3 regions of the Neobacillus sp. DHD-1R genome follow, and region 3 is predicted to be linked to each of the others. Evidence: a T-box and tRNA genes for the amino acid it is inferred to sense, from the RefSeq annotation. Region 3 holds a T-box; the other regions hold tRNA genes.

Region 1 (10,434 bases), 2.0 Mb from region 3:
CGGGTCGTAAAGCTCTGTTGTTAGGGAAGAACAAGTATCGGAGTAACTGCCGGTACCTTGACGGTACCTAACCAGAAAGCCACGGCTAACTACGTGCCAGCAGCCGCGGTAATACGTAGGTGGCAAGCGTTGTCCGGAATTATTGGGCGTAAAGCGCGCGCAGGCGGTCCTTTAAGTCTGATGTGAAAGCCCACGGCTCAACCGTGGAGGGTCATTGGAAACTGGGGGACTTGAGTGCAGAAGAGGAAAGCGGAATTCCACGTGTAGCGGTGAAATGCGTAGAGATGTGGAGGAACACCAGTGGCGAAGGCGGCTTTCTGGTCTGTAACTGACGCTGAGGCGCGAAAGCGTGGGGAGCAAACAGGATTAGATACCCTGGTAGTCCACGCCGTAAACGATGAGTGCTAAGTGTTAGGGGGTTTCCGCCCCTTAGTGCTGCAGCTAACGCATTAAGCACTCCGCCTGGGGAGTACGGCCGCAAGGCTGAAACTCAAAGGAATTGACGGGGGCCCGCACAAGCGGTGGAGCATGTGGTTTAATTCGAAGCAACGCGAAGAACCTTACCAGGTCTTGACATCCTCTGACACTCCTAGAGATAGGACGTTCCCCTTCGGGGGACAGAGTGACAGGTGGTGCATGGTTGTCGTCAGCTCGTGTCGTGAGATGTTGGGTTAAGTCCCGCAACGAGCGCAACCCTTGTTCTTAGTTGCCAGCATTCAGTTGGGCACTCTAAGGAGACTGCCGGTGACAAACCGGAGGAAGGTGGGGATGACGTCAAATCATCATGCCCCTTATGACCTGGGCTACACACGTGCTACAATGGATGGTACAAAGGGCAGCAAAGCCGCGAGGCCTAGCCAATCCCATAAAACCATTCTCAGTTCGGATTGTAGGCTGCAACTCGCCTACATGAAGCCGGAATCGCTAGTAATCGCGGATCAGCATGCCGCGGTGAATACGTTCCCGGGCCTTGTACACACCGCCCGTCACACCACGAGAGTTTGTAACACCCGAAGTCGGTGGGGTAACCGTAAGGAGCCAGCCGCCTAAGGTGGGACAGATGATTGGGGTGAAGTCGTAACAAGGTAGCCGTATCGGAAGGTGCGGCTGGATCACCTCCTTTCTAAGGATAATGCAGTCCTTTCGGACTGATAAGAAGTTGACCGCTTTTTGTTTGTTTAGTTTTGAGAGTACAATCTCTCGAAACATTCGTTCTTTGAAAACTAGATAATCGTAAGAAGAAGCAAGTAAAACATCGAGAATTCGCCATTTTAGTTTTCTCTCTTATTTATTAAGAGAAACAAACCTTTTAGGTTAAGTTAGAAAGGGCGCACGGTGAATGCCTTGGCACTAGGAGCCGATGAAGGACGGGACTAACACCGATATGCTTCGGGGAGCTGTAAGTAAGCTTTGATCCGGAGATTTCCGAATGGGGAAACCCACTGCTCGTAATGGAGTAGTATCTTTACCTGAATACATAGGGTATGGATGGCATACCCGGGGAACTGAAACATCTAAGTACCCGGAGGAAGAGAAAGCAAACGCGATTCCCTGAGTAGCGGCGAGCGAAACGGGACATAGCCCAAACCAAGAGGCCTGCCTCTTGGGGTTGTAGGACACTCAACATGGAGTTACAAAGGAACGGGGTAAATGAAGCGATCTGGAAAGGTCCGTCATAGAAGGTAAAAACCCTGTAGTTGAAACTTCGTTCCCTCCTGAGTGGATCCTGAGTACGGCCGGACACGAGAAATCCGGTCGGAAGCAGGGAGGACCATCTCCCAAGGCTAAATACTCCCTAGTGACCGATAGTGAACCAGTACCGTGAGGGAAAGGTGAAAAGCACCCCGGAAGGGGAGTGAAATAGTTCCTGAAACCGTGTGCCTACAAGTAGTCAGAGCCCGTTAATGGGTGATGGCGTGCCTTTTGTAGAATGAACCGGCGAGTTACGATCCCATGCAAGGTTAAGTTGAAAAGACGGAGCCGCAGCGAAAGCGAGTCTGAATAGGGCGAATGAGTATGTGGTCGTAGACCCGAAACCAGGTGATCTACCCATGTCCAGGGTGAAGTCCAGGTAACACTGGATGGAGGCCCGAACCCACGCACGTTGAAAAGTGCGGGGATGAGGTGTGGGTAGCGGAGAAATTCCAATCGAACTTGGAGATAGCTGGTTCTCTCCGAAATAGCTTTAGGGCTAGCCTCACGTAGTAAGAGTCTTGGAGGTAGAGCACTGTTTGGACTAGGGGCCCTCATCGGGTTACCGAATTCAGACAAACTCCGAATGCCAAAGACTTATCCGTGGGAGTCAGACTGCGAGTGATAAGATCCGTAGTCAAAAGGGAAACAGCCCAGACCACCAGCTAAGGTCCCAAAGTATACGTTAAGTGGAAAAGGATGTGGAGTTGCTTAGACAACCAGGATGTTGGCTTAGAAGCAGCCACCATTTAAAGAGTGCGTAATAGCTCACTGGTCGAGTGACTCTGCGCCGAAAATGTACCGGGGCTAAACGTATCACCGAAGCTGTGGATTGACATCAACGATGTCAGTGGTAGGAGAGCGTTCTAAGGGCGTTGAAGCTAGACCGTAAGGACTGGTGGAGCGCTTAGAAGTGAGAATGCCGGTATGAGTAGCGAAAGATGAGTGAGAATCTCATCCACCGAATGCCTAAGGTTTCCTGAGGAAGGCTCGTCCGCTCAGGGTTAGTCGGGACCTAAGCCGAGGCCGAAAGGCGTAGGCGATGGACAACAGGTTGATATTCCTGTACCACCTCTTTATCGTTTGAGTGATGGGGGGACGCAGGAGGATAGGGTAAGCGCGCTGTTGGATATGCGCGTCTAAGCAGTTAGGCTGGTAAGTAGGAAAATCCGCTTACCGTGAAGGCTGAGCTGTGACAGCGAGGGAAGTTTAGTACCGAAGTTCCTGATTCCACACTGCCAAGAAAAGCCTCTAGCGAGATAAAAGGTGCCCGTACCGCAAACCGACACAGGTAGGCGAGGAGAGAATCCTAAGGTGAGCGAGAGAACTCTCGTTAAGGAACTCGGCAAAATGACCCCGTAACTTCGGGAGAAGGGGTGCTCTTTGGGGTGAATAGCCTCGAAGAGCCGCAGTGAATAGGCCCAGGCGACTGTTTAGCAAAAACACAGGTCTCTGCGAAGCCGCAAGGCGAAGTATAGGGGCTGACGCCTGCCCGGTGCTGGAAGGTTAAGAGGAGGGGTTAGCGCAAGCGAAGCTCTAAATCGAAGCCCCAGTAAACGGCGGCCGTAACTATAACGGTCCTAAGGTAGCGAAATTCCTTGTCGGGTAAGTTCCGACCCGCACGAAAGGCGTAACGATCTGGGCACTGTCTCAACGAGAGACTCGGTGAAATTATAGTACCTGTGAAGATGCAGGTTACCCGCGACAGGACGGAAAGACCCCGTGGAGCTTTACTGTAGCCTGATATTGAATTTTGGTACAGCTTGTACAGGATAGGTAGGAGCCTGAGAAGCCGGAGCGCTAGCTTCGGTGGAGGCGTCGGTGGGATACTACCCTGGCTGTATTGAAATTCTAACCCGCACCCCTGATCGGGGTGGGAGACAGTGTCAGGTGGGCAGTTTGACTGGGGCGGTCGCCTCCTAAAGAGTAACGGAGGCGCCCAAAGGTTCCCTCAGAATGGTTGGAAATCATTCGTAGAGTGTAAAGGCACAAGGGAGCTTGACTGCGAGACCTACAAGTCGAGCAGGGACGAAAGTCGGGCTTAGTGATCCGGTGGTTCCGCATGGAAGGGCCATCGCTCAACGGATAAAAGCTACCCCGGGGATAACAGGCTTATCTCCCCCAAGAGTCCACATCGACGGGGAGGTTTGGCACCTCGATGTCGGCTCATCGCATCCTGGGGCTGTAGTCGGTCCCAAGGGTTGGGCTGTTCGCCCATTAAAGCGGTACGCGAGCTGGGTTCAGAACGTCGTGAGACAGTTCGGTCCCTATCCGTCGTGGGCGCAGGAAATTTGAGAGGAGCTGTCCTTAGTACGAGAGGACCGGGATGGACGCACCGCTGGTGTACCAGTTGTCTTGCCAAAGGCATCGCTGGGTAGCTATGTGCGGACGGGATAAGTGCTGAAAGCATCTAAGCATGAAGCCCCCCTCAAGATGAGATTTCCCATAGCGTCAAGCTAGTAAGAACCCTGAAAGATGATCAGGTTGATAGGTCAGAGGTGGAAGCATGGCGACATGTGGAGCTGACTGATACTAATCGTTCGAGGACTTAACCATTTTTAAGCGAACTTGAGTTTTACACACTTCTTCTGTATTATCTAGTTTTGAGAGAACGATCTCTCAATAAAATAGTCTGGTAATTAAGGCGAGAAGGTCACACCCGTTCCCATACCGAACACGGAAGTTAAGCTTCTCAGCGCCGATGGTAGTTGGGACACGCGTCCCTGTGAGAGTAGGACGTTGCCAGGCTACCCCATTTGGGGCTATTTTTTTGTGAAAATTTATTACGGCCCCTTGGTCAAGCGGTTAAGACACCTCCCTTTCACGGAGGTAACACGGGTTCGAGTCCCGTAGGGGTCACCATATTTGGAGGATTAGCTCAGCTGGGAGAGCATCTGCCTTACAAGCAGAGGGTCGGCGGTTCGATCCCGTCATCCTCCACCATATTTCTTTCTAAACTCTAAGCCGGGGTAGCTCAATTGGTAGAGCAACTGACTTGTAATCAGTAGGTTGGGGGTTCAAGTCCTCTCGCCGGCACCATTATGTACGAGCCATTAGCTCAGTTGGTAGAGCATCTGACTTTTAATCAGAGGGTCGAAGGTTCGAGTCCTTCATGGCTCACCATAATAAATTTATATGCGGGTGTGGCGGAATTGGCAGACGCACCAGACTTAGGATCTGGCGCCGCAAGGCGTGGGGGTTCGACTCCCTTCACCCGCATTCATTTATTTTTCCATGCGGAAGTAGTTCAGTGGTAGAACATCACCTTGCCAAGGTGGGGGTCGCGGGTTCGAATCCCGTCTTCCGCTCCAAATGCGCCATTAGCTCAATAGAAAGAGTATCTGACTACAGACCATATGGTTGTAGGTTTGGCCCTCTATCGGGCATGCCATATATAACGGGAAGTAGCTCAGCTTGGTAGAGCACTTGGTTTGGGACCAAGGGGTCGCAGGTTCGAATCCTGTCTTCCCGACCATTTTTATACTTTTGGGGCCTTAGCTCAGCTGGGAGAGCGCCTGCTTTGCACGCAGGAGGTCAGCGGTTCGATCCCGCTAGGCTCCACTTATTTGGAGGAATACCCAAGTCTGGCTGAAGGGATCGGTCTTGAAAACCGACAGGCGGGTCATACCGCGCGGGGGTTCGAATCCCTCTTCCTCCTCCATAATATGTATTCTTGATTTTTATTGTCGCGGGGTGGAGCAGTCTGGTAGCTCGTCGGGCTCATAACCCGAAGGTCACAGGTTCAAATCCTGTCCCCGCAATATGGTCCGGTAGTTCAGTTGGTTAGAATGCCTGCCTGTCACGCAGGAGGTCGCGGGTTCGAGTCCCGTCCGGACCGCCATTTTATCCCAGTAGTTTTTTTGAGCAAAGGACTAACATTAAATTTGTTGTAGGTAAGAATATTAAATTGGCTCAGTAGCTCAGTCGGTAGAGCAAAGGACTGAAAATCCTTGTGTCGGCGGTTCGATTCCGTCCTGCGCCATCATATCTTTTAATACGCTATTTCAACTTATACATGGAGGGGTAGCGAAGTGGCTAAACGCGGCGGACTGTAAATCCGCTCCCTCAGGGTTCGGCGGTTCGAATCCGTCCCCCTCCACCATTATGGCGGTTGTGGCGAAGTGGTTAACGCATCGGATTGTGGTTCCGACATTCGTGGGTTCGATTCCCATCAGCCGCCCCATTTTTCTAATTTGATTGGGCTAATGCCTATTAAATGTTGGCGGCATAGCCAAGTGGTAAGGCAGAGGTCTGCAAAACCTTTACCACCGGTTCGAATCCGGTTGCCGCCTCCATCATAAATGCGGGTGTAGTTTACTGGTAAAACCTCAGCCTTCCAAGCTGATGTAGTGGGTTCGATTCCCATCACCCGCTCCACACTTCTATTTGGGCCTATAGCTCAGCTGGTTAGAGCGCACGCCTGATAAGCGTGAGGTCGATGGTTCGAGTCCATTTAGGCCCACCTTATTCTAATAGTATTTTATTGTTCCGCAGTAGCTCAGTGGTAGAGCAATCGGCTGTTAACCGATCGGTCGTAGGTTCGAGTCCTACCTGCGGAGCCATTTTTTTGGATCGGAAATACTCAACAGGCATCCATGATAATGGTTAGGTCACGTGAGCATTCCGCCATTCAATAATGCGCCTTTAGCTCAGCTGGATAGAGCATACGCCTTCTAAGCGTACGGTCAGAGGTTCGAATCCTCTAAGGCGCATAAAAGTTAATATGGATTAGAAGCGCCTGAGTACTTAACATACTCAGGCGCTTTTTTACTAATATACTTCACTCCAACGGGTGAATGAGTTGAAATTCTCTACTAGAGCGCAGCTAAGCTTAACACAGCAGACCAACAGTTTGGTCTGCTTTTTTGATATTTGCAGTTCGAAAAATCGGTTATACCGTAGTTCATTTCTTAACTTCCCCTAACCAATTGCGTCTCCAAGGCCGGCACTTTGCCCTAATAGGCGGTGTCTGGTCTATTAACGTAATTTATACTTTACTTCATGTAAACTTTTTTTTACATCATGCATATAATACTATGCATGGTGTAAAAGTGAACATACAGGGGGTGTAAACCATGACTTATCAAGAAAAGAAAAGCATTGTATCATTGATCAGCGCCATATTCATTTTCGTATCTTATGGCTTGTACATGTACCCTAAGTACCCTGAAGGAGGTCTGGAAACGACCGAAACCTTTCGTTATTGGGGTTCCTTCGTCCTCATTTTGACTTTGGTTTCAATAGTCGCGCACATCATTATCAGCATTATTTTTAACATCGTCTTTAGAATGACGACTAAAGAAAAGGAACCAAGATTTGCGGATGAACTGGATAAATTAATTGACTTGAAAGCGAACCGAAATTCTTTTTTTGTGTTTATCGCCGGCTTTCTTCTTGCAATGGGATCATTGATCATCTATCAGCCGTCACAGGTAATGTTCATTATCCTGATCAGTTCAGGATTCATTTCTGATGTGACCGGCTCCGTTACTAAACTTTATCACTATCGAAAAGGAGTCTAATATGGGTAAAACTCTTGTCGGCAATCACATCCGTAAATTACGATTCAACCATGATGAAATGACTCAGCAGCAATTAGCTGACAAGGTGGGCGTAACAAGGCAAACCATCGTGGCTCTTGAAAAAGGAAATTACTCCCCATCTCTAGAACTGGCTTTCCGCATTGCTCACGCATTTAACTTACCATTGGAAGAGGTATTCTTTTATGGGGACAACACAAAGTTGTAAGAACTTTGCTTGATTTACTTTACCGTTTTTGAATTTACGATAGGGCGGAGATAAAAAATGAATTCAAATAAAAAAGCAGCAAAAATGGTAGGAGTACTGTTTATACTGGCAGCTGTTACGGCAATAATAGGTCTTAATTTATACAACCCAATCCTAAAGGGCCCCGATTACTTAATTAATGGTGCTGCACACGCTAATGAGGTGATACTTGGAGCGGTTATGGAATTAATACTTGTCGTTTCAGCGGTTGGTACGGCAACGACCATGTTTCCGATTTTAAGAAAATATAATGAGACGATCGCTCTATGGCATGTTTGCTTTAGGTTCCTTGAAGCGGTTATCATTACGGTTGGTGTAATCAGCGTCCTGTCGCTATTGACCTTAAGCCGAGAATCTGTGGCAGTAGGAATGGTGGATACCGCATCTTTTCAATCTTCAGGTACAATATTAAAAGCAATACATGATTGGACATTTATGCTTGGTCCTCTTTTCATGCTGGGTATCAATACAATGATGTACAGTTATATATTTTATAAATCTAAACTTGTACCCAGGTTCATTTCCATTTTGGGTATGACAGGGGCAACTTGTGTTTTTCTTTGTGCCTTGTTGGTCATGTTCGGGGTCATTCAGCAAATTTCTGTTTGGGGTGGTATTTTGGCGCTGCCAGTAGCAGCTAATGAAATGATTTTAGCAGTGTGGCTCATTGTTAAAGGATTCAATGAAAAGAAAGAAATAGCTGCGGGCGGGGTCAGACCCCCACTCCACTAAAGTGTTAAAGTACTAAAAACAGCCATTTTATGTTGTTCATAAAATGGCTGTTTTTTTATTTCAAATAGATTATGCATTTAATGCTAATTGAATTACTAGCTCTAACCCAGCAGGAATGGCTGCTTCATCGATATCAAATTTGGGATGATGGTGTGGGTATTGGCTTTTTTCCCCTTGCATGCCGACTTTAATGAACGCTCCTGTCTTTTCCTTTAAATAATAGGAGAAATCCTCCGCTCCCATGACGGGTTCTACTTCTGTAAAGACTTCTTCACCAAAGGTTGTTTCGATGATTTCCTTCGCCACTTCACAGGCTTCAGGATGATTGTATAATGGCAGTGTTCCTTCGATAAAATGATAATGGCCTTTTGCGCCAAAGCTTGCGCACAACGATTCCGTTAACTGAGCAGTTTTTTTGTGCATCAGGTCCGCGCCTTCAAACGATAACGCCCGAATGGTTCCCTGCAGTCTCACCTTATCTGGAATGACGTTATAGGAGTTGCCCGCTTGCATTCCGCCGATAGAAATTACTCCAGGATGCAGGGGGTTTAAGTTCCGGCTGACAATCGATTGAAAGGCCTGAATCAGATGGGTAGCAATGTAGATGGGGTCGACGGTTTCATGTGGATAGCCCCCGTGTCCGCCTTGCCCTTCAATGGTGATATCAAAATCGTCGCATGATGCCATCGCGTACCCGGTGGCAAAGCCAATTTTTCCAAGCGGTATGCTGGACATGTAATGAATGCCATAGATGACATCGACTCCGTCTAAGATACCCTCTTTGACTAGCTGTTGGGCGCCACTAGGAGAGGCTTCCTCCGAGCTTTGGAAAATCAAGACAATATTATTTTTTACCAGCTGCGGGTGTTGGCTCATCCATTTGGCCACGCCAAGTAATGTAGCTGTATGACCATCATGACCGCAGCCATGCATCACGCCTGGAACGGTTGAAAGATACGGTTTATCGCCCTCTTCCTGGAGGGGAAGGGCATCCATATCGGCACGTAGCGCAATCGTCCTTTTCCCTTCTATTCCATTAAATCTAGCAATCACATTCGGGGCTGAAAACCGAGTATCTAATGGGATTCCAAATTCATTCAATTTCTCTTTAACATAAGCTGCTGTGTTATATTCCTGTCCTGATAATTCAGGGTTCATATGAAAATGCCGGCGCTGTTCGATCGTCCAAGCAATTAACTCTGAGTCTACTAATTTTGTCTGCAACATGGTGTAATGTCTCCTTCTTTGTATAACTCTAACGGTTTGTATGAATATTTATGCAGTTAATTGTAAAGTAAATTCATCGAAAATGCAATGGAAATTTGGGGGGTCAGACCCCCACCGTATTAATGCTTTACCAAGTTAATTTAGCGGGGGTCAGACCCCAAAAAAAAATTTTTTACTTTTTTCTGCTTTTCACCAAGCTTTCACCATTCGCCAGTAGAATTCATTGTATCAAGTAGCGAAAGGAGGAAAGATTAGATGAATAGTAAAGTGAGAAAAGGTATTTTCTGGGGTGTGATTGTTGCCTCTACGGTTTTGGTGATTAACGTCCTCCATTTTCTTCTAGGTGGAGGCAGTGCTTTTGCTAGAGGTCCAGAAGGTCACGGTCATGGTCCTGGTGGAATGGGACCAAGGGGAGGCGACGGTTTTGGTTCCCACCAAATGATGAATGGCCCTCACCATGATGGCGGATTCCCATGGCTCATCCTAATTATTGGACCAGCTCTACTTGTTTTACTAGTAAGATGGCTTAGAAAGAAGGCAAAGGCTTCATCCATGCAACAGTTTATCGACACTTCGATTGTGAGTTCACATACACCCGTAATCAACCAAAACGCACGTCTTTTGGATCAGTGGGAACAAAATATGATCAATAAAAAGGAGAATGAATAAGATGGGTATTTTTAAAAGAATAAAGACGATTACAATGGCGGACATTAACAGCCTTTTAGACGGTCTCGAAGATCCGATTGCGATGCTAAATGAATATTCCAGAGAAATGGAACAGGAAATTGTAAAAGGTCAGAAAGCCTTAGCGCGACAAATTTTTGTAGAGAAAAAACAAGAGGCGCTCCTGATGGAAACGAGAGAGTTGGTAGCGAAGAGAGCACGACAGGCGAAATTGGCGATTGGCCAAGGGGATGACAATATGGCAAAACTGGCCGTGCAAGAAAAGCTTATTAATGAAAAGCAATTACATCTTTATGAGGAACAATACGA
Region 2 (10,434 bases), 1.2 Mb from region 3:
TTCACCTTGCTCGTTTTGATACATTTGGATAATTCGGCGCATCACAAGCGGCTGCTCATCGATCTCTTTAAGCATATAATGTGGGTATGTGCCCTTTTCAATATCACTTGCATCAAGTTCTGCTTTATATGGTGCACGGCTGATTGTTTCACCGTTCAAGTTTTGAATGGTTACTCCATCCTTCGTCACAATGACAATTTCTTTGTCCATTATTTCCAAGTACTGATCGGTAACCTGAAGCATTGCCATCGCATCACTTGCTACGACATTAAAATCGTCCCCTAAACCAACAAGTAATGGGCTTTTATTTTTTGCCACATAGATCGTTTCATTATCCTCAGCATCTAAAAGTGCTAGGGCATAGGAACCGTGTAACAACGATAATGTTTTCCGGAATGCCTCTAAAACCTCTAAGCCTTCGTTTACAAATAGCTCGACCATTTGCACGATCACTTCTGTATCCGTCTCACTCACAAACTGAACATCTGTTAAATATTCCTTCTTTAAGAGGTCATAGTTCTCGATTACGCCGTTGTGAACAAGCGTAAAGCGACTAGATGCACTTTGGTGTGGATGGGAGTTTACCTTACTAGGAACACCGTGTGTGGCCCAGCGTGTATGACCTATACCGATATTTGCCATTACATCCTCATCAACGATATTACGTAAATCTGCTATGCGGCCTTTTTCTTTAAATACATGAATGCCGTTCTCATTTTTAACTGCAATACCCGCTGAGTCATATCCTCTATATTCAAGTTTTTCTAACCCTTTTAATAAAATTTCCTTTGAGTCATTATTTCCAATATATCCAACAATTCCACACATTTTCTAGTTCCTCCCTGATACGAGGGCAAGAAAGCTTTGGGGCTGTACTTGCCCCCTTATCTCTGTTTTTTTAAGGTATCTGTGTATACCCGTTTAAACACCTTTTAAACATTAAATTTAGTATGCGCATTTTCTTCTCTTTGTGCACAGAGTTGCCCCAATGTTTTAAAGAAGAAATTTTCGGTTGTGCGTCTCCAACCGGGAGGTATCCGCCGAACATTCGATAAACCTCCTCCTCGTCAACTAATCTAACCACTGAAGATTAGTCCAGGCGCTTTTAAAATCTAATTTTACTTTCAACCCACCTTTCTACAAAAAATGGACAACATGCTTTAAAAGCAAAGCAAGTTAATACTACTATGATTGAGAGTCTTCGTCAACTACAATTTGGTATATGAAAGGTCTTATCCCTTATCAGGCAACAATTTTTTCAAAATTTCAATCTGTCATACATAATAAAATATGCATAAGGGAAATGTTCGGTTCCCTTATGCATAGGGGGTAAATCATTATTCTTTTAATTCCATTTCTTCTTTTACTACTGCCACAATCCGAGCAACATAGGATTCACAAAGTTCCTCCGTCGCAGCCTCTGCCATGACACGAACAAGTGGCTCTGTTCCAGATGGGCGGACAAGAATTCTCCCGTTTCCAGCCATTTCCGCTTCAACTTGTTCAATAATTTCTTTCACTTTTTCATTATCGGTTACATGATGTTTATCTGTTACACGGACATTTACAAGCTTTTGCGGATATTTTTTCATTTCTCCAGCTAGCTCAGATAATGATTTGTGTGTAGCCTTCATGATATTCACTAATTGCAGCCCGGATAATAGGCCGTCACCTGTTGTATTATAATCTAAGAAAATGATATGACCGGATTGTTCACCGCCAAGATTAAAGCCATTTTTCTTCATTTCTTCGACTACATAGCGGTCACCGACTGCTGTTGGCACACTGTGGATGCCATGCGTTTCAAGGGCCTTATAAAATCCAAGGTTACTCATAACGGTTGACACAATTGTCCCATGCTTTAAGCGTCCCTGTTCCTTCATGTATTTACCGCAAATGTACATAATTTGATCCCCATCGACGATATTTCCCTTTTCATCAATGGCAATCAAACGGTCACCATCACCATCAAAGGAAAGACCCACATCGGCCCCTTTTTCGATGACAAGCGCTGCAAGTGCCTCTGGGTGTGTAGAGCCCACTCCAGCATTAATATTTAATCCATTCGGAGAAGCACCCATCGTGGATAAATCTGCATCTAAATCTGCAAACAAGTGGCTTGCCAAGGCTGATGTTGCACCATGTGCACAATCCAAGGCAATATGGATACCTGAAAAGTCTTCATCCACTGTATTTTTCAAGTATTGAAGGTACTTTTGGCCGCCTTCAAAATAATCCATAACCAAACCAAGGTCTGCACCTGTTGGTCGTGGTAATTGATCTTCCGGTAAGTCAATTAATGCCTCGATCTCTAATTCCTGCTCATCTGATAACTTAAATCCATCTGGGCCAAAAAACTTAATCCCGTTATCTGCTACTGGATTATGAGAGGCGGATATCATAACACCTGCCTGAGCACCTAATGCTTTTGTTAAATACGCAACACCTGGCGTTGAAATCACTCCTAGGCGCATGACTTCTGCACCGATAGAAAGCAAGCCGGCAACAAGCGCTCCTTCGAGCATATGCCCTGAGATACGTGTATCACGTCCAATAATGACTTTGGGACGGTCTTTATCCTTTGTTAATACGTAACCGCCAAAACGGCCTAATTTAAAGGCCATTTCAGGTGTTAATTCGCTATTTGCTACTCCACGTACCCCATCGGTACCGAAATATTTTCCCATTTTAAAATCTCTCCTTCAACATGTGTATTGCTGGATATTAGGCATTATTCGTAATCGTGATTTTTGCTGTCGACTTGTCAGGCTTCCAATTAACGTTGGTTGGACCCTCTACCTTAATTTCGACATCATGGCTGCCTTCCGTTAAGCCGGATAAGTCAATAAATACGGTAAAATCATCAGGTGTTAGTCCCGTTACCGAACCACTAGGACCATTTACTAATACATTTATCGTTTGATTTGTTGGGTCCGTAACTTCAGCTTTATAGTTATCAGCCAACCCTCGAATAGTTAAGGGTATTCCTGAGACTGTTTTCTCTGTTTGTTGTTTTTTTACCACCACTGTTGCTTTTACTATTTGCGGGTTCACCTTTGTAACCCCATTCGAGATAATAACAGGTAAAGTCAGTGTGGTGTTCTCCGATATTTTACTAATATCAACTTCTACTCGAACATTTTCTGTATCTTTAAGCACCTCTTCACTCGCTGTGATCGTCGCTTCATTTATATCGAGATCAATCGATTCAATTGTAACGCCGGTTGGAGCTGCTCCTTTTTTAACGATATTGATAGGAACCGTCTTTGTATTACTTTTTATCGGTATTGTCACCTTGACAGCCGCAGGTTCCACCACAACATCCAATTTATTTAATTGCTTATCGAGTACTTGGATGCTGGCTTCTTTCGTAATTGTTTCTCTCAGATTTCCTTTTTCCTCTAGGGTCGCTTTGACATAGGTAATTCGATCAATCGCACTTTTAGCGCCGGTTATTTTGACTTTGTTTGGCTCGACTATTGGTTGTCCAGCCGAATAACCTTCTTCAATTTGATTGGCGTTAAATTCAGCTTCGACCCTAAATTCTTTTGTAATCTTTTCTTGCACTAACACATTCACGCTGGCAGGTTTCAGGGTTGCTTTCAATTTATCCGATAAGTCCTTAACCTTTAGCTCCACTTTCTGTTTTCCAATTTTGGCATTCGTTAAGTCAACGTAAACCTCAAAGTTCCTTAACGCCTTGGCAGATTGAACATGTGTGATTGGACCTTTTATCGTGATATCGACTGTGTCCGGGATTCCAGACACCACTAAATTTTCCGTATCATAATAAACTTTAACCGGCATATCCTGAATGGTCTCTGTCGTTTGTTCTCCTGGAACATTAACATCAGATAATTTTTTACTTGTATGTGGTATCGAAGAATATAACAGAACAGCTAATAATAAAGCCAATCCCTTTAAAAACCAAGGATTATCCAACAGTTTATCCATTATTTTTCCCCCTCCAGTTCCATCGAGCTGAAGAAGCCTGCTTCGTGTTATTAATTACCAATTCACTCGTAAGCATTTCTTTTAAATGCTCCAACGTTAAGTCACGATGAAGTTCTCCATTCTTGGTCAGGGAGACACTTCCCGTCTCTTCTGATACAACGACAGTCACACTATCCGTCACTTCACTTATACCTAATGCAGCTCGATGTCTTGTTCCCAACTCCTTAGAAATGAACGGGCTTTCAGATAGGGGAAGATAACATGCTGCTGCTGATACATTATTTTTTTGGATAATCACTGCGCCATCATGGAGCGGTGTATTTGGTATAAATATATTAATGAGCAATTCCGATGAGATATTCGAATTTAACTGGATACCTGTTTCTATGTAATCGCCCATACCTGTTTCTTTTTCAATCGAAATTAATGCCCCAATTCGGCGCTTTGCCATATAATCTGTGGCCTTTGTAATTGCTTCGACTGTCTTTTCCTGACTATCATCATCTGTAGAACTGCTCCTAGAGAAAAACTTCCCTCTCCCTAATTGTTCAAGGGCCCTTCTGAGCTCTGGCTGAAAGATAATGATAATGGCAAGAAAGCCCCAGTTTATGGCCTGCTGCATAATCCAGCTTAGTGTAGTTAAGCCGAGCCACTCACCGATCACTCTGACAAGAAGAATAACGAGAATCCCTTTTAATAACTGAACGGCCTTCGTTCCTCTTATCACATTAATCAGTTTGTAAATAACAAACCATACGAGAGCAATATCAACAATACTAGCTAGATACTTCCATAAAGTAAAATCAGCAACCTGCATTGTTCTTCCTCCGTAACTTCTTAAAACGTAATTGAATACAACCTACTTATTATAACATAAATACACCATATACTTATTATATGTATATGGTAAAAAAAACAAATCACTCAGCCGGAGTGATTTGTTTTTAATCCGTTTCAGGTTGACCAAAGATATTGATTACCTCTTGTCCTGCTCTCTTGATGTGATACCAAATCCAGTCGAAAACCTCATTCACTTCATCAATTTGGCCTGTGACATGACCTGCAGAAGCTAAATATTTTTCGCCATGAATGACGGTTACATCCCCTTGAACTTCACCTTCTATTTGCAATTTTCCATTGCGAACGACGACATCACCCTTGACGGTCTCTCCTTTTGGAACAATGACGGTATTATTCTTTACTACTAAGTTTTTTTGCTTTGTTACTGAAAAGTCTTGATCCTGTTCCCACGTTGAAACCAAGCTTCCCAGCATTAGAATAACGAAAACAGATGCTGCTGTAAGCATGGGATGGTTTTTAAACCACCGCTGCATCCAGACTTTTTTCTTCTCCTTCGGCAGACGAGCCATAACACTGGCCGTAAAATCCGCAGGTGCCTGCATATGTGATAGACTTCCTACAAAAGCCACAGTCTTTTTTAATTCATTAAATATCGTTTCACATTCTTTACAGTTTTGGAGGTGGTCCCTCAGTTCTTGTTCTTTTTCAGGATCTAGTTCTTCATCTAAATATTCGTGCATTAGTTCGATGATATGTTCTGGACACATTTGTTGTTTCACCTCTTCACACATATCGTAATTGCTGCCTTAATGCTTCCCGACCGCGGTGAATTCTTGTTTTTACTGTTCCAAGGGGCAGATCAAGAATTTCACTAATTTCATTTAAGGACAACTCTTCAATATATTTTAAAACGATAGCAGAACGATATTTTTCAGGCAGCTTTAAAATTTCTTTCTGAACGGTCTCATGCAGTTCCAAACTTTCAACCTCAGTTTCCGGCAACGGTGTGTCGGATGGAATCTGCGAATACATCGTTAATCCTTCTGTTCCGGCCACTTCAGCATCCAAGTAATGATCCGGCTTCTTTTTTCGCATCCGATCTATACATAAATTAGTAGCAATCCGGAAAAGCCAGGTTGAAAATTTCAAGTCCTGGTTAAACGAGTTGATATTCACATAAGCGCGGATAAAGGCTTCCTGTGCCATGTCCTCTGCTTCATGCCGATTTCCGAGCATTCTGTAACAAAGCTGATAGACACTGTTTTTATATAATTCCACAATTTCGCCAAATGCATCTTGATCGCCTTTGATCACCTGTTTAATTCTTTTTTTAACAATTGTTTCCATCGAGTTTCTTCAGCTCCAATGCTGCTATACGATAATACGAATCGCTAGCGAAAAAGTTTCGTTTTTAACGAAAAACTTCTCAATACCTATAATATTAACAAAAATTTACTAATTTAGGGATAAATTAAGTTTAAAGTTTTTGTAGTGGGGAAAAAAGATAGTAATTTTTATAAAGAGGGTGTAGTTGATGGGCGCTTGTTCTCGTGATTTACTAGAAAAAATAGAACATTATCGAAATGAGATGGTTCGATTAGCATCTAATACCTCATTTGCTAATCAGAAGGTCATTGAAACCAGTATGAAGCTGGACTCTTTACTTAATAAGTATACTGCATTAAAACGTTAAACTGTTTTCGCAATGTTTGTTGTTTTTTGGACAAATTATATAGGGGATTTTTTGAATTAGTCTCTGATTCAGACTCAGTTGCTTTAAAAGACATCATACCTGTCTGCATGAGCCTCCGATTCAGACTCGGTTGCTTTAATATACTCCAAGCCTGTCCAAATGAGCCTCAAAGTAGGGGGAAAATAGCAATAAAGGTTACGAAAAGGGCCAAACGCTAAAAAGCAGCTGCACTCGCAATAGGTGCAGCTGCTCATTTTTATAATAATTTTTCGCCAAATAATGAACCCATTAGTTCAACTGCACAAATGGCAGTCTTATTCTTTTCATCTAAGATTGGATTTACCTCTACAAATTCTGCAGAAGTAATAATTTTGGCTTCTTCTAGCATTTCCATAGCAAGATGGCTTTCGCGATAGCTGATACCGCCTATAACAGGTGTTCCAACACCAGGGGCATCACTTGGATCTAAACCATCTAAATCAAGAGATAGATGGACACCATCTGTTTTTTCTTTAAGGTAGGTAATCGTTTCTTCCATTACTTTAGCCATTCCCAAACGATCAATTTCATGCATGGTGTATACTTTAATTCCTATTTCCTTAATTAAATCCTTTTCTCCATCATCCAGCGCCCTTGCACCAATGATTACTACGTTTTCAGGTTTAACTTTTGGATAATATCCTGCGATTTCAGTCAACAATGAATGTCCTAATCCAAGGCTAACGGCTAAGGGCATCCCGTGAATATTCCCAGAGGGGCTTGTCTCAGCGGTATTTAAATCACCATGGGCATCATACCAAATGACACCAAGATTTTTATAATGCTTAGAAACTCCAGCTAATGTACCAATCGCAATACTATGGTCTCCACCAAGGACAAGTGGAAATGCGCCTGATTTAATCGCCTCATCCACCTTCTCAGCCAGCATAGCACTTTTTTCTGCCACTAAATCTAAGTTCCGTAGATTAGATTCTTTATCGATGACTACTTCTGGTCTGCCAACCGGAATATCACCTAGGTCGTGAATACTATCAAATAGAGGCTTTAGTCGTTCATTAATCCCCGCATAACGAATGGCACTTGGCCCCATATCTACTCCCCTTCTCATCTGGCCTAAGTCCATCGGCATTCCTATAATTGATAGCTTTTTATTAGACATCACTGTTTCCCCCCTGCTCATGATACGTATATTTTAACCGCTTTCATCCCTATGACTCAACTCGACAAAGTCGTGTATATATATACAGTATTTTGGAAAGGTTCTGAAAGTTAACAGGAGATTTTTATCAGCGAATCCACGAAAGCTCATATTTTTTCCAACTAAAAAAATAAAAAAAGCCTTAAATCAGCATCCTGATTTAAGGCAAATATGTAGTGTGATGGTGGAGCCTAGCGGGATCGAACCGCTGACCTCCTGCGTGCAAAGCAGGCGCTCTCCCAGCTGAGCTAAGGCCCCATATAATTGGAGCGGAAGACGGGATTCGAACCCGCGACCCCCACCTTGGCAAGGTGATGTTCTACCACTGAACTACTTCCGCGTATTCAAAGATAAAAACCCATAATAAGTATCATTAGGGTTTTTATCTTTTATTGCATTATGAGCCATGAAGGACTCGAACCTTCGACCCTCTGATTAAAAGTCAGATGCTCTACCAACTGAGCTAATGGCTCATGGCTGGGCTAGCTGGATTTGAACCAACGCATGTCGCAGTCAAAGTGCGATGCCTTACCGCTTGGCTATAGCCCAATATGAATGTGATATATTTAGTATGTCCAACTTTTTTAAAAATATGAATGGTGGAGGGGGACGGATTCGAACCGCCGAACCCGGAGGGAGCGGATTTACAGTCCGCCGCGTTTAGCCACTTCGCTACCCCTCCATATTCAATTAAAAAAATGGTGCCGGCGAGAGGACTTGAACCCCCAACCTACTGATTACAAGTCAGTTGCTCTACCAATTGAGCTACCCCGGCATATTAATGGTGGAGGATGACGGGATCGAACCGCCGACCCTCTGCTTGTAAGGCAGATGCTCTCCCAGCTGAGCTAATCCTCCAAATATGGTGACCCCTACGGGACTCGAACCCGTGTTACCTCCGTGAAAGGGAGGTGTCTTAACCGCTTGACCAAGGGGCCTTTTTTATAATAAATATAGGTAAGCTTCCAAGCGGGCTCGAACCGCTGACCTCTTCCTTACCATGGAAGTGCTCTACCTACTGAGCTATGGAAGCATAGCTGATTTTCTTTGATGAAAAAAATGGCTCCGCAGGTAGGACTCGAACCTACGACCGATCGGTTAACAGCCGATAGCTCTACCACTGAGCTACTGCGGAACAATAATAATATTACAGCCTGGCAACGTCCTACTCTCACAGGGACGCGTGTCCCAACTACCATCGGCGCTGAGAAGCTTAACTTCCGTGTTCGGTATGGGAACGGGTGTGACCTTCTCGCCTTAATTACCAGACTATTTATTCGACACTATTTTATTATAATGTCTTTTTTATATTTTTCAAGAGGAAATTTAAATTTTTTCATTCCCTCAAAACTAAATAATCTAGAAGAAGTGTGGTAAAACTCAAGTTCGCTTTAAAATTTGTCCAGCTGCGGCTCCTTACTTCTCGGCCGTTTCGATCCGTCCCTTCAAATCCAAAACCAGGATTTGCAGTGCCGGCTCTCCAACGTCTGTCGAAGTTGACCAGTCGCCTCCGCTTTTCTATTTGGTTAAGTCCTCGAACGATTAGTATCAGTCAGCTCCACATGTCGCCACGCTTCCACCTCTGACCTATCAACCTGATCATCTTTCAGGGTTCTTACTAGCTTGACGCTATGGGAAATCTCATCTTGAGGGGGGCTTCATGCTTAGATGCTTTCAGCACTTATCCCGTCCGCACATAGCTACCCAGCGATGCCTTTGGCAAGACAACTGGTACACCAGCGGTGCGTCCATCCCGGTCCTCTCGTACTAAGGACAGCTCCTCTCAAATTTCCTGCGCCCACGACGGATAGGGACCGAACTGTCTCACGACGTTCTGAACCCAGCTCGCGTACCGCTTTAATGGGCGAACAGCCCAACCCTTGGGACCGACTACAGCCCCAGGATGCGATGAGCCGACATCGAGGTGCCAAACCTCCCCGTCGATGTGGACTCTTGGGGGAGATAAGCCTGTTATCCCCGGGGTAGCTTTTATCCGTTGAGCGATGGCCCTTCCATGCGGAACCACCGGATCACTAAGCCCGACTTTCGTCCCTGCTCGACTTGTAGGTCTCGCAGTCAAGCTCCCTTGTGCCTTTACACTCTACGAATGATTTCCAACCATTCTGAGGGAACCTTTGGGCGCCTCCGTTACTCTTTAGGAGGCGACCGCCCCAGTCAAACTGCCCACCTGACACTGTCTCCCACCCCGATCAGGGGTGCGGGTTAGAATTTCAATACAGCCAGGGTAGTATCCCACCGACGCCTCCACCGAAGCTAGCGCTCCGGCTTCTCAGGCTCCTACCTATCCTGTACAAGCTGTACCAAAATTCAATATCAGGCTACAGTAAAGCTCCACGGGGTCTTTCCGTCCTGTCGCGGGTAACCTGCATCTTCACAGGTACTATAATTTCACCGAGTCTCTCGTTGAGACAGTGCCCAGATCGTTACGCCTTTCGTGCGGGTCGGAACTTACCCGACAAGGAATTTCGCTACCTTAGGACCGTTATAGTTACGGCCGCCGTTTACTGGGGCTTCGATTCAGAGCTTCGCTTGCGCTAACCCCTCCTCTTAACCTTCCAGCACCGGGCAGGCGTCAGCCCCTATACTTCGCCTTGCGGCTTCGCAGAGACCTGTGTTTTTGCTAAACAGTCGCCTGGGCCTATTCACTGCGGCTCTTCGAGGCTATTCACCCCAAAGAGCACCCCTTCTCCCGAAGTTACGGGGTCATTTTGCCGAGTTCCTTAACGAGAGTTCTCTCGCTCACCTTAGGATTCTCTCCTCGCCTACC
Region 3 (10,434 bases):
CTTTTAAAAAGGAAACCGTTCGGGTCGAAGACGTACATCAATTTCCAGGCCATATTGCATGTGATGCGGCATCCCAATCCGAAATTGTCATTCCGCTCCTTATTAAGGATCAATTATTTGGTGTTTTAGATATTGATTCACCAGAAAAAAACCGCTTTGACGAACTTGATCAACAAAAGCTTGAAGAATTTACAGCAATTTTAATGGAGTATATTGAAAAAGGCACAAAGGAGTAATCCTTCTGTGCCCTTTTTAATTCTGAGATAAGGGAGTATAAAAATCTTCAAGAATTGTCCAGCTCCAGGGCGCTTCCGCTTTGCTTATCATTAACCACCTCGTTAATTTATTTGAATATTTTCTTCTTGGATAATGACCTTGTTCTTACCGGTCTCTTTTGCTATGTATAACGCTTCGTCCGCTCTTTTAAATAAAAAATGATAAGCATCTGGCCGATCTTTATTCCAATAAGAAACACCACAAGATACCGTAATATGTGGATTAGAGGATTCCGATACCTTATTGACAATTCTTTTAGCGATCGTTACTCCTATATGTAATGGAACTTTAGGTAAATAAATAGCCAATTCTTCGCCACCCCAACGGGCGCCTATATCATTGTCACGTATATTTCTTTTAATTAAATTGGCTACCTGTATAAGAATGACATCACCAATTTGATGCCCATAGGTATCATTTATTTCTTTAAAATTATCGATATCAAATAACAGAAAGGTTCCTTCCTCATCTTTATCCATTGATTGCTTAACTTTATCATCCATATATTTTCGAGAATGGAGCTTTGTTAGATGGTCCGTAATCACCATTTTTTTCAGTTCCTCTCTCAACATGGCGTTGGTAAGGGCTAATGATGACTGATGGACGAGTGTTTGGAGAAGTTTAAATATCTCAAAAGAAAAGAAATAAGGACTTTGATGCATAATGATAGAAAACCCTTTTATTTTTTTACTTTCAATCACCGGAACAGCCATAATCGAGTGAAAGATTCGATCATGATTCATTGGCAGGTTAAGATCACCAATAAAGAGGGATTCGTTCCCTTGCTGTATTTTTTCCTTTATGTAGTTAATATAAATTCGAGCTTGCTCAGTGAAAAAGTAAGGAGTAGAACCCGGGAGTGGTTTCGCTTTCAATAAATCTTTGGAGAATAGGAAAAAACCAACCTCTTGTGCCTCAAAAGAGGCCTTAATTTTTTCAGACAAATAGGTCATTGTCTTAGCCAACGGTTGGTTAGAATTTAGTTGGTGAGAAGTTTCATTGATTAATTGCAGATCCGAAATCGTTCTTTTTGACTGCTGAAAAAGCTTTGCGTTTTCCAATGCCCCTCCTGCAGATTCTGCCAATAATCTAATAAACTCAACTTCACTTACAGGAAATTCCAAACTATCTGGGGCAATCACCTGCAATACCCCATGTATCCCTTGCTTTCCTTTTAATGGCGCGTAAAGGATGGCATGTCTATTTTCATAAGAACACTCCATTTGGACTTGACCAGAAGCGTATGCTTTTGCGGCCGCAAAATTTTCACTATCGTAATCCAGATCAATAATCGGTAGATCACTGTGACTGTGAGTTTCTATCGAAAATAGTAAAAAATAAGAAAAGGCAGGGTATACTTCTTTTAGGGTTATAGATAATTCCCCTAATAACCTATCCATATCCAAGATTGAATAAAGTTTATCAGCTATTTGATATAGTTTTTTATATTGTATGACATCCAATAATAAATCTCCTTCAAGAGAATACATTCAAATTTCCACCTATAATTATCCAAATAAATACATCGTATCCTAATTATAGATATATTTAGGATAAAATTGGAATATTTTTTTGAAATTTCTTGTAATTATTTTTGGATACAAGTGTAGTTTTAGAGTGATTCATAAATAAACTTGACTTTTATTGAATAAAAATTATATAATACTCTTTGTGTAAAATATTGCAGCCTATTATGTTCACTTTAATAGTCTCATTTTGTTCCTCAAATTAGCATTAAGCTTTTATTTGATGGTGTATCTTGTAACCCTCTGCTGCTAGGGCGAAGGTGCATGAAAACAAAATGGCTGTTAAAGAGTCTCATAACGGTTTTTATTTTACCAAAATAAAAACACTAAGGAGGAGTCATTCATGGCTCGTTATACTGGCTCAAGCTGGAAAATCTCCCGTCGTCTTGGAATCTCTCTAAGCGGCACGGGTAAAGAATTAGAAAAGCGTCCTTACGCTCCTGGACAACATGGTCCAAACCAACGCAAAAAGCTTTCTGAATACGGATTGCAATTACAAGAGAAGCAAAAGCTTCGTCATATGTATGGCGTAACTGAGCGTCAATTCCGTAATCTATTTGATAAAGCTGGCAAATTAAGCGGCGTACACGGTGAAAACTTCATGATTCTTCTTGAATCACGTCTTGACAACGTTGTTTACCGTTTAGGTCTTGCTCGCACTCGTCGTGCAGCTCGTCAATTAGTTAACCACGGACATATCCTTGTTAACGGTTCTCGCGTTGATATCCCATCATACCGCGTAGCAGCTGGTCAAACAATCAGCCTTCGTGAAAAATCACGTAACCTTGAAGTTGTTAAAGAAGCAATCGAAGTAAATAACTTTGTTCCTGATTATTTAACTTTTGATGCTGACAAATTAGAAGGTACTTTCACTCGCTTACCAGAGCGTTCTGAATTACCTGCTGAAATCAACGAAACACTTATCGTCGAGTTCTACTCACGTTAATTGATTTGCTTGTTAAATAGCAATCACAAAAGCCCTAGAATCCTTGATATATCAGTGGTTCTAGGTTTTTTTGTTTGTTTTCAGCTTTGTAGAATTATGTATTCTCCCCCAACAATTTGGGGGAGGTTTTAAATTAATCGGAATAAAAAATTGTGGACAGACACTTATTTATTGCAATAAAGGTAATGTCCCCTTTATTGCAATTATTTTGTATTTTCTTTCGAATTTTTACCATTAGCAATGATTTTTCCCCCAATGTTAAGTTCCTTTACTTCTCCGCCTTCCAATGCGTAACTTGTAACACCATCACCGTGTGTAATAATGTCTCCATTAACGGTCAAACTTTCAATTTTGCCCCCTGACTTAATACTTACGGCATTTGCCGCAAGTCTCATGTTTACGCCTTTAACTAGGGAATTGCCAACAGAGCCATAGGTTGCGACATTTTCTTCAATAATCATATTTCCAATGGGCTTACTGACTTGTATTCCAATGGAACCATCCCCATAGGTTGTGATGGATTTAAATTTAATATTTTCTACTGTACCGTCATATTGGTTAAACCCTCTCGCTCCTAATCCATATGTAATAATATCCTGTGCCAAGAAATCTTTTACTGTTCCAAAATTCACAAATCCAATGCCGCTCGGTCCATAAGATATGACCGGACGATGGCTAATCCATTTTTCAACTTTTCCCCATGTATCCAGCACCATGTCATTTACACCGTAAGTCACAATCTCGTCATGATGTTCAACTATTTTTGCTTCCACACCATACACAATGAATACTGCTGCAGTAATAATATCAGCTGTCCCATACGGCAGCATTCCATTTGAATAGACAGCACCTGTAGTTAGTGCTTCTAAATTAACCTTGCCGCCTTCATCGCCAAATCCGCAAACAAAAATGCCTGAGCCAATTACAGGAGCATTTTTAATGCCTATGGAGATGTTTGTTAATTTGCAATCAATTTGACTTTTAGGATCTGAATTAAAATTGTATACAGTTATTGCTCCTTGATACACATTAACGCCATACTTCTGAGGTTGCTCACTATAATGCCTCGAATCGCAAGAGGTAATATGGATGTTGTTTCCATAAAGATTAATCCTGTCCGTTCCTTGCCTAGAAATAATGGAAACTTGACCTGAAATATGCAAATTTTCAAGGACATGTTTCCCCATATCCGGAATGCCACACACTGTATAAATGGCTCTGTTTGTTTGTTTTGTTATAACAGTTAGGTTTGAGATGGTATTGTTTCGAGTCACTCCAAAACCATCACTATTATTGAAGCTTACTATACATGATTCAATATTTTTTCCAGTTAATTGATAGCCTTCAGGTATAGTAATCGAATGAGGGGAAAGAATGGATCCTTGTACTTCCAAAACTTGTGGCACATTTTCATAAATAGCATTCAATAGTTCTAATAGTGTAGTTACTCTTGTTTTTTTCATTTTTAACATTCACCCTTAAGTTCGTTATACTTATCATGAAGCTATGTTGACCAATTTTTTAGATTGGTATACTTTCCATTAAGGTAAAGAATGTAATGTAACGAGGACAATTGTAAGTTTTTGTTGCGGCATATGAAAAGCACCTCCTTAAATTGATACAATCATCGTACCAGGAGGCGCTATGTGTTTATATGCGTTGTTTGATTGAGGGCTTACGGACCTTGGAAAATCCAAAGCCCTTTAGATGAATTAGTATTTTATTAATGTGTATTTCTTTTTACCTCTTCTGATAATCGTAAACTGACCTTCAATGCGATCATGGTCTTGGAGGATATAAGCTGTATCTGTTATTTTCTCACCGTTTACAGTGACGGCGCCATTGGTAATATCCTCACGTGCCTGACGCTTCGAAGGAGAAATCTTCGCGGCAACAAGTAAATCCACTAGATTTTCATCTTCCTCACCTGCATCAAAGGATGGCACATCTTTAAAGCCTTGCTTGATCTCAGCAGCGGAAAGATTTTTTACATCTCCACTAAATAAAGCGAGCGAAATTTTAATGGCTTGTTGAAGCGATTCTTCCCCGTGAATAAGTCGAGTCATTTCTTCAGCTAATGCCTTTTGAGCTTTTCGAAAATGCGGTTCTTCTTGAACACTTTGCTCTAATTGTTCAATCTCTTCATGAGATAGGAAGGTAAAGTACTTTAAGTATTTAACTACATCTGCATCGGCAGAGTTAATCCAGAACTGGTAAAATTCATATGGTGTCGTTTTTTCCGGATCTAGCCAGACAGCTCCACCTTCTGACTTTCCAAACTTGGTACCATCTGCTTTAGTTACAAGTGGAATAGTAAGACCGTAGGCTTTGGATTCTTCTTCAGGATGCATTTTTCTTATTAATTCTAAGCCAGAGGTAATGTTTCCCCACTGATCGCTCCCGCCAATTTGTAATTTACAATTATGATGGTCATACAAATGATTAAAATCCATTGCCTGCAAGATGGTGTAGGTGAATTCCGTGAAAGATATCCCTGATTCTAAGCGGGTAGCAATCGTATCTTTAGCCAGCATGTAGTTTACGCCGATATGCTTTCCGATATCACGCAAAAACGTCACAATATCCATGGAACCTGCCCAATCATAGTTATTCACCATGATGGCCCCATTTTCTCCGTCAAAGTCAAAAATGGCTGCTAGCTGCTGCTTGATGCCGGCTACATTTTCCTGCACGGTTTCCAAGGTTAATAGTTTCCGCTCTTCACTTTTGCCACTTGGATCGCCAATCAATCCTGTTGCCCCGCCCACTAAAACAATTGGACGGTGACCATGCTGTTGGAATCTCCTCAACGTTAAAAATGGAACCAAGTGCCCAATATGGAGGCTATCGGCGGTTGGGTCTGCTCCGCAATATAAAGAAATACTTTCTTTGCTTAAAAGATCCTTTAAACCTTCTTCATCTGTTTGTTGGTAAATAATGCCTCTCCATGCTAAATCCTGTAATAAATCCATTGCCCATTCCTCCTTCTGATTCAAAACAAAAACGCCCCTGCAAAATGCAGGGACGTAAATTTTTACGCGGTACCACCCAGCTTGAGGAAAAATTCCTCCAACTCAAAAAATTAACGGTTTTGCCCGTTCTCTGCTACTCTTCATTCTTTTCACAGAAAAAGCTCAAGGATGTAATTCATTCTTCTATATGTATCAGCTTTCACCACCGCTGACTCTCTTCAAAACAGGGATAGAAGAACTACAGTTGATTCCTTTCATAGCCTTAAATATAAAATTTTCTATAGCTTTTTTTACCATATTTCATTCAAGATGTCAAACGGCAACTGGAAATTTCAGAAAATGTAAAAGGCTGTCAGTTTTTATATCTTCTATATGCTATAATGGATTTGATTTTATAATGAGGTGATGCCCTGCATGAATGAAAAAATACAAGCTTGGATGGAAAAAATTAAATCCATACTTAACTTGATAACCCATAAAAAGGCAGTTAAAAGTGCTCGAATTACTTATCAAGTCGTTTGGAACTTAATTCTTCTTGTATTGACAGTTGTCATTCTAGGAGGTTCATTTGCAACAGGGGTTGGCGCCGGCTATTTTGCCTCGCTTGTAAAGGATGAACCGGTCCGGTCATACGACAGTATGAAAAAGGATATTTATAATTACACTGAAACATCAAATTTATATTTTGCTAACGATGTCTATCTTGGCAGGCTTAAGACTGACCTTGTACGGGAAGAAGTCAAACTGGATCAAGTATCTGATTATTTGGTCAATGCTGTTGTTGCTACAGAAGATGAATACTTCTATCAGCACAAAGGTGTAGTTCCAAAAGCCGTTTTCCGTGCCCTCTTTCAAGAGGTTACCAACTCCTCCGTTCAATCCGGTGGCAGTACATTAACACAGCAATTAATAAAAAATCAGATTTTAACAAATGAAGTTTCTTTCCAACGGAAAGCGAATGAAATTTTACTGGCACTGCGCTTAGAGAAATTTTTTGATAAAAAGGAAATTCTCGAAGCATATCTCAATGTTTCCACGTTTGGCAGAAATTCTTCCGGACAAAACATTGCTGGCGTACAAGCAGCTGCAAAAGGAATTTTTGGTAAAAACGCTAGTGACTTAACGCTTCCACAAGCAGCATTCATTGCCGGATTACCGCAAAGCCCGTTTGGCTATACTCCTTTTACTAGAGAAGCTACCATTAAGAACAACTTAGAACCAGGCCTCACACGAATGAAAACCGTATTAAAAAGAATGTTTGACGGTGGATACATAAACCAACAGCAATATGCAGAAGCCTCAGCCTATGACATTACAAAAGACTTTATCGATTCTGTTGATAACCCAGTTGAAAAATACCCATGGCTAACAGTTGAGATTCAGCAGCGTTCCGAGGATGTCCTTACAACTGTCTTAGCACAAAAAGATGGATACACTGAGAAAGACTTGAAAAGTGACGATAATCTTTATTACAAATACAAAATAATAGCAAACCATGATTTGCATCAAAATGGCTATAAAATTTATTCCACGATTGACAAAGATATCTATGATGCCATGCAAAAGGTAAAAGATAATTATAAATATTACGGACCAGATAAGGCGCAGGAAAAAACAGATCCGGAAACTGGAGAAAAGATAACGGTGATGGAACCCGTTGAAGTCGGCGCCGAGTTGATTGAGAATAAAACCGGAAAAATTATCAGCTTTGTTGCTGGTAGAAATTATGACAAACAACAGCTAAATCATGCTACAAGTGCAGTGAGACAAAACGGCTCCACAATGAAGCCGCTTCTCGTCTACGGACCAGCTATTGAGCTAGGCAAAGCCGCACCGGGAACACCTTTACCAGATGTTGAATTATACTTAGCAGGCAAAGCAAAGCCTTGGCCGCGAAACTATGATTTACGATACAGCGGCATTACTTCAGCTAGATACGCTTTGGCAAAATCATATAATGTCCCTGCTGTTAAATTATACAAGGATATTTTAGGTCAACGTCCGGCTAAGTACCTCGAAAAGATGGGTTTTACATCACTTTTGGAACCGGACTTTGAAAATCCGGCTACAGCCATTGGATCATTGGAAAAGGGTGTTACGATTGAAGAAAATACCAATGCATTCAGCACTTTTGCCAATGGCGGGAAATTTATTGACGCTTATTTGATTGATAAAATTGTTGATAAAGATGGCAAGGTCATCTATCAGCACGAAGGGAAACCTGTTGACGTTTTTAAACCGCAAACAGCGTACTTAACAATTGATATGATGCGCGACGTTTACAAAATGGGTACTGCTGCAGGCGTAAAAAACAAATTAAAATTTAATTCAGACTGGGCGGGCAAAACTGGAACAGGGAATGAATATATTGATTCCTGGTTCGTTGCTACAAACCCTAACGTAACCTTTGGTATTTGGACAGGCTATGATACACCTAAATCACTAAAGACTTCCGGTATGTCATATAGTCAACGGACCAATAACCTTTGGGCTGAATTAATAAATGCAGCCTATAGCATAAAGCCTGATTTAATTGATCCAAAAGAAAGTTTTCAAATGCCTGAGGGAATCGTGAAACGCTCCTATTGTGCTGTTTCCGGAATGCTTCCATCTACTGCCTGCTCTAGAGCTGGATTAATCGAAACTGATTACTTTAATATAAATAATGTGCCAACAAAAGTAGATGATAGCTTGATTGAAGGGAAATTTGTTACCGTGGGGGATAAAAAATATTTAGCTCTAGATTCAACACCAAAAGAGTTTTCCCAGTTCGGTCTTATTTTAAACCCTGACTTTATCGCTCGGCTGGTTGGTAAGAATTTTAAAAATTACAGTCAGCTTATTCCCAAGAAAGATCGATGGGGAAAAATTCTCGTTACTACTGCGAAAATGGTCGATAACGGAAAGACACCTAACGGGGTAAGTTTATCCGCGTCTGGTAACAAATTATCTTGGTCAACTTCTTCGGATAATGATGTAGTCGGTTACCGAGTTTATCAAAGCGGCTTACTCTCAACAAAGGTCGCAAGCATTTCTAGCGGCTCTAAACATTCCTTTACAGCTGGAAATGGCAGCTATTATGTAACCGCAGTTGATATCGCTGGAAATGAATCTGCTCCATCCAATCTTATCGAGGTTGGAGCCGTACCACCAACTGCTCCAGCACCACCATCAACGCCGACGCCAAAACCATAAATATAAGTAAAGCCGCACCGAAATTCGGTGCGGCTTTTACTGTGAAATACTTTTGTTTTTAGTCTTCCATTGTTGAAAGGTCACCTGTCGGCAAATTTAACTCCCAAGCCTTTAAGACACGTCTCATAATTTTACCACTTCTTGTTTTTGGCAACTTGTCACGGAAGTCAATTTCCCTTGGGGCAGCATGGGCTGCAAGACCCTTTTTCACAAACAGTCTTATTTCTTCCTTCAAATCATCAGAGGCTTCATAGCCATCACGCAATGCAATGAAGGCCTTAATGATTTCACCACGAATTGGGTCCGGCTTCCCAATGACACCCGCTTCAGCCACTGCAGGATGCTCGACAAGCTTGCTTTCTACTTCAAACGGTCCGACACGCTCTCCCGAAGTCATAATGACATCATCTACACGGCCTTGGAACCAGAAATAGCCATCTTCATCCATATACGCTGAATCACCAGATACATACCAATCACCAGGCATAAAATAAGATTCAAATTTCTCTGGATTATTCCAAATGGTATGCATCATGGAAGGCCAGCCTTTTTTAATCGCTAAGTTCCCCATTCGATATGGTGGCAGCTCTGCTCCTTGATTATCAACGATTGCAGCTTGAACACCTGGAATTGGTTTCCCCATCGAGCCTGGTTTAATCTCCATACATGGATAGTTACTAATAAGCTGGGCGCCTGTTTCCGTCATCCACCAGTTATCGTGGATTCGCTTATTAAATACCTTTGCACCCCACTTAACTACTTCTGGGTTCAATGGCTCACCTACACTTAGAATATGGCGCAGGCTGCTTAAATCAAATTTCTTAACGAGCTCATCCCCTGCACCCATTAACATCCGGAATGCAGTCGGCGCACTATACCAAACCGTAACGCCATAATCCTCTATTATTTGATACCAGCTGTCAGGGCTGAAACGCCCTCCCACAATCACATTTGATGTTCCTGTTAACCAAGGCCCAAAGATACCATAGGATGTCCCAGTAACCCAGCCTGGGTCTGCTGTGCACCAGTAAACATCATCCTCTTTTAAATCAAGAACCCATTTTGCCGTTTGGTAGTGTTGAATCATCGCATTATGTACATGCAGTACTCCCTTTGGCTTTCCTGTAGAGCCTGATGTATAATGCAAAATAAGCCCGTCTGTCCGCTTGCCCCATTCAATATTGAGATCTTTACTAGCGGATGCAAATTTTTCTAGAAAGTCAATACATCCCCCTTGCTCTTCAACGTTGTTTCCGATTAGAAAGATATGCTTCAATGACGGTAAATCCTGAATAGGGACACGATCCAACAACTCTGGTGTAGTAACTAAAACTTTCGCTTCACTATCTTGAAGGCGGTCTCTTACTGCCCCTTCCATGAATGCCTCAAATAACGGGCCAACAATCGCCCCCAGCTTAATTGCCCCTAAAACAGTAAAATAAAGCTCAGGTGAACGAGGCATGAAGATAAAAACGCGGTCACCTTTTTCTACATCACCATAGGTTTTTAACACATTTCC

The links. The T-box of region 3 lies ahead of tyrS (tyrosine--tRNA ligase). A T-box ahead of a tRNA ligase gene usually reads a tRNA of that ligase, here a tRNA-Tyr.
Region 1: it has a tRNA-Tyr gene. The T-box ahead of tyrS (tyrosine--tRNA ligase) is inferred to sense a tRNA for this amino acid. The anticodon was not compared.
Region 2: it has a tRNA-Tyr gene. The T-box ahead of tyrS (tyrosine--tRNA ligase) is inferred to sense a tRNA for this amino acid. The anticodon was not compared.

What each region holds. Positions count from the first base shown of each region.
Region 1 covers NZ_CM173232.1:631,463-641,896, forward strand. Annotated here, with positions in the region: rRNA gene AC3ANL_RS02965 (16S ribosomal RNA) at 1-1,123, shown strand, start outside; rRNA gene AC3ANL_RS02970 (23S ribosomal RNA) at 1,313-4,248, shown strand; rRNA gene rrf (5S ribosomal RNA) at 4,324-4,440, shown strand; tRNA gene AC3ANL_RS02980 (tRNA-Glu) at 4,480-4,554, shown strand; tRNA gene AC3ANL_RS02985 (tRNA-Val) at 4,560-4,635, shown strand; tRNA gene AC3ANL_RS02990 (tRNA-Thr) at 4,656-4,731, shown strand; tRNA gene AC3ANL_RS02995 (tRNA-Lys) at 4,740-4,815, shown strand; tRNA gene AC3ANL_RS03000 (tRNA-Leu) at 4,830-4,911, shown strand; tRNA gene AC3ANL_RS03005 (tRNA-Gly) at 4,929-5,003, shown strand; tRNA gene AC3ANL_RS03010 (tRNA-Pro) at 5,091-5,167, shown strand; tRNA gene AC3ANL_RS03015 (tRNA-Ala) at 5,181-5,253, shown strand; tRNA gene AC3ANL_RS03020 (tRNA-Ser) at 5,261-5,353, shown strand; tRNA gene AC3ANL_RS03025 (tRNA-Met) at 5,380-5,453, shown strand; tRNA gene AC3ANL_RS03030 (tRNA-Asp) at 5,457-5,533, shown strand; tRNA gene AC3ANL_RS03035 (tRNA-Phe) at 5,602-5,674, shown strand; tRNA gene AC3ANL_RS03040 (tRNA-Tyr) at 5,710-5,794, shown strand; tRNA gene AC3ANL_RS03045 (tRNA-His) at 5,800-5,875, shown strand; tRNA gene AC3ANL_RS03050 (tRNA-Cys) at 5,914-5,987, shown strand; tRNA gene AC3ANL_RS03055 (tRNA-Gly) at 5,996-6,069, shown strand; tRNA gene AC3ANL_RS03060 (tRNA-Ile) at 6,081-6,154, shown strand; tRNA gene AC3ANL_RS03065 (tRNA-Asn) at 6,180-6,254, shown strand; tRNA gene AC3ANL_RS03070 (tRNA-Arg) at 6,331-6,404, shown strand; gene AC3ANL_RS03075 (hypothetical protein) at 6,768-7,214, shown strand; gene AC3ANL_RS03080 (helix-turn-helix transcriptional regulator) at 7,216-7,440, shown strand; gene AC3ANL_RS03085 (DUF4386 domain-containing protein) at 7,498-8,211, shown strand; gene AC3ANL_RS03090 (M20 metallopeptidase family protein) at 8,281-9,438, opposite strand; gene AC3ANL_RS03095 (hypothetical protein) at 9,694-10,107, shown strand; gene AC3ANL_RS03100 (PspA/IM30 family protein) at 10,109-10,434, shown strand, end outside.
Region 2 covers NZ_CM173232.1:5,208,177-5,218,610, forward strand. Annotated here, with positions in the region: gene glmS (glutamine--fructose-6-phosphate transaminase (isomerizing)) at 1-828, opposite strand, end outside; gene glmM (phosphoglucosamine mutase) at 1,338-2,687, opposite strand; gene AC3ANL_RS25610 (CdaR family protein) at 2,725-3,954, opposite strand; gene cdaA (diadenylate cyclase CdaA) at 3,947-4,771, opposite strand; gene AC3ANL_RS25620 (zf-HC2 domain-containing protein) at 4,899-5,522, opposite strand; gene sigW (RNA polymerase sigma factor SigW) at 5,539-6,102, opposite strand; gene AC3ANL_RS25630 (aspartyl-phosphate phosphatase Spo0E family protein) at 6,290-6,448, shown strand; gene rocF (arginase) at 6,705-7,607, opposite strand; tRNA gene AC3ANL_RS25640 (tRNA-Ala) at 7,829-7,904, opposite strand; tRNA gene AC3ANL_RS25645 (tRNA-Gly) at 7,912-7,986, opposite strand; tRNA gene AC3ANL_RS25650 (tRNA-Lys) at 8,047-8,119, opposite strand; tRNA gene AC3ANL_RS25655 (tRNA-Gln) at 8,121-8,195, opposite strand; tRNA gene AC3ANL_RS25660 (tRNA-Tyr) at 8,244-8,328, opposite strand; tRNA gene AC3ANL_RS25665 (tRNA-Thr) at 8,346-8,421, opposite strand; tRNA gene AC3ANL_RS25670 (tRNA-Val) at 8,429-8,504, opposite strand; tRNA gene AC3ANL_RS25675 (tRNA-Glu) at 8,510-8,584, opposite strand; tRNA gene AC3ANL_RS25680 (tRNA-Thr) at 8,607-8,679, opposite strand; tRNA gene AC3ANL_RS25685 (tRNA-Asn) at 8,707-8,781, opposite strand; rRNA gene rrf (5S ribosomal RNA) at 8,799-8,915, opposite strand; rRNA gene AC3ANL_RS25695 (23S ribosomal RNA) at 9,169-10,434, opposite strand, start outside.
Region 3 covers NZ_CM173232.1:4,002,803-4,013,236, forward strand. Annotated here, with positions in the region: gene AC3ANL_RS19755 (GAF domain-containing protein) at 1-236, shown strand, start outside; gene AC3ANL_RS19760 (sensor domain-containing diguanylate cyclase) at 339-1,766, opposite strand; gene rpsD (30S ribosomal protein S4) at 2,146-2,748, shown strand; gene AC3ANL_RS19770 (hypothetical protein) at 2,952-4,211, opposite strand; gene tyrS (tyrosine--tRNA ligase) at 4,461-5,720, opposite strand; T-box leader at 5,766-5,987, opposite strand; gene AC3ANL_RS19780 (transglycosylase domain-containing protein) at 6,135-8,915, shown strand; gene acsA (acetate--CoA ligase) at 8,974-10,434, opposite strand, start outside.